Regions from separate parts of the Anaerostipes sp. PC18 genome, predicted to be linked through region 1. Evidence: predicted binding sites of a transcription regulator. Region 1 holds the regulator's gene; the other holds the start of a gene.
The links. Region 1 encodes Rex, which represses fermentation and respiration genes when NADH is low (regulators of the CRP and FNR family bind a similar motif). Its sites were predicted from a motif close to ATTGTTAANTANTTAACAAT; they were not measured.
Positions count from the first base shown of each region.

Region 2: a site for Rex is predicted at 1,559-1,578, ahead of P8F77_RS05765 (enoyl-CoA hydratase-related protein). Genes of this name have one in related genera too.

Region 1 is NZ_CP121164.1:1,974,117-1,977,307, forward strand. Features, by position in the region: gene P8F77_RS10795 (NAD(P)H-hydrate dehydratase) at 1-959, opposite strand, end outside; gene acpS (holo-ACP synthase) at 956-1,318, opposite strand; gene P8F77_RS10805 (redox-sensing transcriptional repressor Rex) at 1,335-1,994, opposite strand; gene abc-f (ribosomal protection-like ABC-F family protein) at 2,147-3,191, shown strand, end outside.
Region 2 is NZ_CP121164.1:1,049,158-1,052,348, reverse strand. Features, by position in the region: gene P8F77_RS05775 (MarR family transcriptional regulator) at 1-41, opposite strand, end outside; gene P8F77_RS05770 (acyl-CoA dehydrogenase family protein) at 258-1,400, opposite strand; gene P8F77_RS05765 (enoyl-CoA hydratase-related protein) at 1,709-2,485, shown strand; gene P8F77_RS05760 (CoA-transferase) at 2,507-3,191, shown strand, end outside.

The sequences.
Region 1 (3,191 bases):
TCTTTGGTCCGCTCTGAGACTCCCATTCCAGGTCCGAATAAGATACAGTCACACCATTCAAGGGCTTTTTTTACATTCTCATATGTTCCGAACAGTACTTCCGGAAGCATAGACTGCAGAATCGGACGGTTGGCTTCACAGGAAATCACCTTTACCAGTCCGCTGCCCATGCGCAGAGCACTCTTTGCCGAAAAAAAAGCAGCCCCTGACATCGTCTCATTTCCTGCTATGATCAGGACTTTTCCGTAGGTGCCCTTGTGAGAATCCGCAAAACGGCCCGGAAGCCTCTTTAGATCTTCCCTGTCGTATGTGAATCCCCCTGCATGCTTCTTTAAAACGGAATCAAAGAAACCTATCTTTTCTACATACAGCCGTCCCGCATATTCTCTTCCCGGATAGAGCAGATGTCCTGCCTTGGGCCCGCCGAACGTCACCGTAGCGTCTGCCCTGACGGCGCATCCAAGGACTTTCCCCGTATCCCCGCTGATGCCGGAGGGAATATCGACCGACATGACTCTGGCTCTGCTTTCATTGATCCTCTCCACAACGGTCCGATATATCCCCGCTATCTCCCTGGAAAGGCCTACGCCGAACATTCCTTCCAAAATCCAGTCATAGCCGTTATAATCTATTTCTTTTTTTTGCTCATACCCAAGACGGGTAAGGATATCATACTGCGTCTTTAAATCTCCGGATGCCTTGGACAGCTCCCCCACGACTGTGAAATCCACAGAATATCCTTCCTCCAGAAGGATTCTGGCCGCAGCCAGCGCATCTCCCCCGTTATTTCCGCATCCTGCCACAGAAAGTATCCTGTCACTTTTTCTGACCGTTTCCATGAGCCTTCGGGCAATTTTTTCGCTGGCCCGCTCCATCAGCACAAGACCCGGCATTCCGATCTGCTGTATGGTCTCTTTATCAACATCCTGCATTTCCTGATTTTTCAAAACATATTTCATAGACACTCTCCTATGACAAAAGCCTGTGCCAGCCCCCCTGTGTTCGTAACCGACACATGAAATTTCGTAATCTGCATATCCGATGCCAGCTTTTCGGCTCTGCCTGTCAGTTTCACATAAGGCGCTCCTTTTGAATCCCGGAACACTCCGATCTCATAGGGCTCCAATCCGAAGAAGCCGGTTCCAAATACTTTGGAAACGGCTTCTTTAACTGCAAAATTACCAGCAAGAGTCGTACTGTTTAAACCTGCGTATGCCAGTTCCTCTTCTGAAAAAATCCGGCTTAGGCGGTTCTTTCTCTCCACCATCTTCTGTACCCGCCCGATTTCTATCAGGTCAGTTCCTATACCGACAATCATGGCGTTCCTCCCGTCTTTACTCCGCGCCCTCGCCGTCTTCCCTGCTGTGAATATTGTAAGTCAGCGTCATGAGACTTTCTGCCAGATGGACATTCTCCACGGTCACACTGTCTGGCAGCGTGAGATCCACAGGAGCAAAGTTCCAAAATCCTTTGATGCCCCAGGACACAAGATCTTTGGCAATCTTCGGCGCCTGGTCCTGCGGAAGCGTGAGGGCTGCGATCTTGATCTCATGATTCTTTATAAACTCTTCCATATCGTCAATATCGTGCACTTCTACTCCGTGCACCGTGATGCCGATCAGCTTCGGATTTACATCGAACAGTGCGATCACCTGAAAACCAATGCTGTTATTGTTGAAATCCTGATAATTGGCCAATGCCTGCCCCAGATTTCCGGCACCGACAATGATCATCTGATTGCTCTTGTCAAGCCCCAGGATCTTGCCGATCTCCACGTAAAGGTTTTCTACATTGTAACCGTATCCCTGCTGCCCGAAACCTCCAAAGTTATTCAGGTCCTGTCGGATCTGGGATGCAGTTACTTTCATTCTCTCGCTCAGCTCTTTGGATGAGATCCTCGTAATATTTTTTGCTTTCAAAGCCCCCAAATAACGGTAATATCTAGGTAATCTCTTTATAACTGCCGGTGATATATTCTTATCCATTGATGACATTATTACCCTCCCACTTATTTTATTAACTACTCAAATTAAATAAATTATATAAGATTGTCTAATAACTGTCAAACTTTTCGGTGCGTTTTTTCAGAAATTATGTTATGCTTAAAAAGAATTTTTACAGCTTAGAAATTTTGAAGGAGTGCACTATGGTTTTATCTTGTCAGAATATACATAAAACATTTGTCGACCAGGAAGTCCTGAAAGGAATTTCCTTTCATATCAATGAGAAGGACCGGCTCGCCGTCATCGGCTTAAACGGCGCCGGAAAGTCCACCCTGCTCAAGATCATCATGGATCAGATGACACCCGACGAAGGGGAGATCCACAAAAAGAAGGACGCCGATATCGGCTATCTCGCACAGCATCAGGACCATACTTCTTCCCGCACCATTTATGAAGAGCTTTTGACCATAAAACAAGATGTGATCGAACTGGACAAAAAACTCCGCTCTCTGGAGCATATGATGAAGCATTTAAGCGGCGCAGAGCTCGAAGAAAAGATGGAGGAATACACCAGGACCACTCATTTATTTGAACAGAAAAACGGTTTTGCCTATGAAAGTGAGATCGCAGGAATCTTAAAAGGACTCGGGTTTAAAGAGGAAGACTTTCAAAAAATGATTGAGACACTGTCCGGAGGACAAAAGACAAGGGTAGCTCTCGGAAAACTTCTGCTGATGAAGCCCGAGATTCTTCTCCTGGATGAGCCTACCAATCATCTGGATGTTGAGTCAATCCAATGGCTGGAAAACTATTTAAGCCACTATGAGGGCGCTGTCATCCTGGTCTCCCATGACCGGTATTTCCTGGACAAGATCGTCAACAAGGTGATGGAGATCGAGGCGGGGCATGCGATGCTCTTTGACGGCAACTACACTTCTTTTATTAAGAAAAGGGATCAGGTAAAGGCGATCCGCTTAAAGGAGTACGAAAACCAGCAGCAGGAGATCCGGCACCAGAAGGCGGTCATCGAAAAACTAAAGCAGTTTAACCGGGAAAAATCCATCCGCCGGGCCGAGAGCCGTGAAAAGATGCTGAACAAAATTGATGTCATCGAAAAGCCTGTGGAGATCGACGGGAAAATGCGCTTTGCTATCGAACCGTCGGTTGTCAGCGGAAACGATGTCTTAACGGTGGAACATCTGGAAAAAAGTTTCGGGCCGCATACGCTGTTTTCCGATATAAATTTTG
Region 2 (3,191 bases), 920 kb from region 1:
GCAGTGGTCAAAAGATAGTTGATACATTGATTCAATTCCATCCGTTCCTTTTCCCTCCTACACAAAACTACATGCAAACACTTCAAACTGTTTGCATACTATATATTTCATCATATCTGTTACAAAAACTTCTGTCAAGAAAACATACTATAATTTTAAGGCTTTTATCCTAAAGCAAAGTCATCCTTGTAAAGCATGAAAAGGGGATGCCATAATTGACATCCCTGAAAACTTAGGATTCATATTCCAAAAACAGACTATCTGAAAATCGCTCCGCTGACCACGAGTTTCTGGATCTCGTTGGTTCCCTCGTAGATCTGAGTGATCTTGGCATCTCTCATCATGCGCTCTACATGGTATCCCTTCATGTAACCGTTTCCTCCCAGCATCTGCACCGCCTCTGTTGTCACATGCATTGCCGCCTCTGTACAGAGGTATTTTGCCTTTGCGGCCGGAATAGAATATGGTCTTCCTTCCTGTTTGTCGGTAGCAGCTTTATAAAGCATGAGCTTTGCAGCGTCAATTTCCATTTCAAGTTCCGCCATCTTAAATGCAAGATACTGGTTCCTGTATAATGGTTTGCCGAACTGCTCTCTCGTCTTTAAGTATTCTTTTGCAATCTCAAATGCACCTTCTGCAATTCCAAGTCCCTGTGCGGCAACACCGATACGGCCTCCGTCCAGAGTCTTCATAGCCAGTTTAAATCCGTCTCCGGAAGGAACGATCATATTTTCTGCCGGCACCCGTACATTTTCCAGGATCATCTCTGAAACCTGCGCGGAACGGATTCCCATCTTGTCTTCCACTTTGCCCACTGAAAATCCGGGAGTTCCTTTCTTCACCACGAAACAGGACAGTCCCTTGGCTTTTTTCTCAGGTTCCGTCAGGGCATATACTGCCGTATAATCGGCTAAAGGTCCATTCGTATTGAAACACTTCATACCGTTTAATATGTACTCATCCCCGTCTTTTTCAGCAACGGTTACACATCCGCCCGCATCAGATCCCGCATTTGGTTCCGTGAGTCCGAAAGATCCGAAGTGCTGTCCGGACAATATCGGCGCCAGAAATTCATTCTTTTTCTCGACCGGAGCGTCAGAGTTCATAATGCTTCCTCCATATAAAGAAGTGGATACAGAATAAGAAATACCCACAGAAGCATCTACTTTAGAGATCTCCTCCACTGCCAATACATAAGACAGGTAATCGGCTCCCTGGCCTCCGACTTCTTTCGGATAAGGAAGTCCGATCAGTCCCAGTTCTCCCATCTTCTTATAGAGATCTACCGGAAATTCACTGTTGGCATCTCTCTCGAGCACTCCCGGCTGTAACTCTGTCTGAGCAAAGTTTCTTGCTGTCTCCTGAATGGCTGCCTGCTGTTCCGTTAATTCAAAATTCATAAATAATCACTCCTTTCACCAAACTTAACATAAATTTACCATTTTGTTTCCCTATATTTGCACACTAATATTTTGTAAGCTAAATATATCACCACTTGTGCATATTGTCAATAAACTTTTATAATCTTTTATAGAATTATACAATTTAAATAAAATATATTGATAAACCATTGACAAACATGCAAATATAGTCCATATTAGAAGCATAAATAATATTTTGTATCCTAAATATTTGCACGCCAATATGTTAATTTTCTAACAAGAGCTGATTAAGTGTAATGTATATGTCATTTCAAGGAGGATTTAGAATGAACAATTTATTAATGGAAGTAGAAAACGAGATCGCAGTAGTTACAATCAACAGACCAAAATCTTTAAATGCCTTAAACAGTGAGACATTAGCAGAATTAGACCAGTGCTTTTCCGAGATCTCCCGCCGCAAGGACATCAGAGTCGTTATCCTTACAGGATCAGGAGAAAAATCATTTGTAGCCGGAGCCGATATTTCTGAAATGGTCAATGCCACTCCTGCGGAAGGAAGACAGATGGGTCTGCTGGCAAAGGAAGCATTCCTTAAATTAGAGACAATGCCTCAGGTAACGATCGCCGCTGTCAATGGATATGCTCTCGGAGGCGGATGTGAGATCTCCATGGCCTGTGATATCCGTGTAGCCGCAGAAAATGCAAGATTCGCACAGCCGGAAACAGGACTCGGAATCCTCCCGGGATTCGGAGGAACACAGCGTCTCTCCCGCTTAGTCGGAAAAGGACGTGCAAAAGAACTGATCTTTACCTGTGACCAGATCGATGCCGAAGAAGCTTACAGGATCGGACTTGCAAACAAGGTAGTTCCTCAGGCAGAACTGATTGATTACTGCAAAAAGATGGCAGCTAAGATCATGTCCAAAGGAAGCTATGCAATCTCTCTTGCAAAAGAAGCGATCAACACAGGCATGGACACCGATTTAAGCAGCGGACTTACATTAGAAGCAGATTTATTCGGACTCGCATTTTCTACGGAAGATAAAAAAGAAGGCATGACTGCATTTCTTGAAAAACGCAAAGCAGATTTAAAAGATTTCTAAAATAAATGAAGGAGAAAAACTATGGGAAAAGTTAAGATTATTACAGCAGATCAGGCCGCTGCCCTGGTAGAAGATAATACAACCGTCACTACCAGCGGATTTGTTGCCAGCGGAATGCCGGAAGCCCTTACAAAAGCTCTGGAAAAAAGATTTTTGGAAACCGGTTCTCCGAAAAACCTGACTTTATTTTACGCTGCTGCCCAGGGAAACCGTGACGGAAGCGGTGCGGATCATTTTGCCCACGAAGGAATGACCAAACGTGTCATCGGCGGACACTGGAACATGGTCCCGACGCTTGGACAGCTGGTCCTTGATAACAAAATTGAAGGATACAATCTGCCGCAGGGCACTCTGGCACAGCTCTACCGTGCCATCGCCGGTCACAAACCCGGCGTGATCACTCATGTGGGATTAAATACATTTGCCGACCCGCGCATTGAAGGCGGCAAATTAAATGACATTACGACCGAGGACATCGTAGATGTGGTAGAAATCTTAGGAGAAGATAAATTACTATATAAATCTTTTCCGCTGAACATCGGATTCATCCGGGGTACATATGCTGACGAGCACGGCAACGTGACACTTTCCCATGAATGCTGTACAACAGAAGTCACAACCATGGCTCAGGCAGTGAAGAACAGCGGCGGAAAAGTTGTGGTGCAGGTGGAAAAGGTCGTCGCAGACGGTACCTTAGATCCAAAAT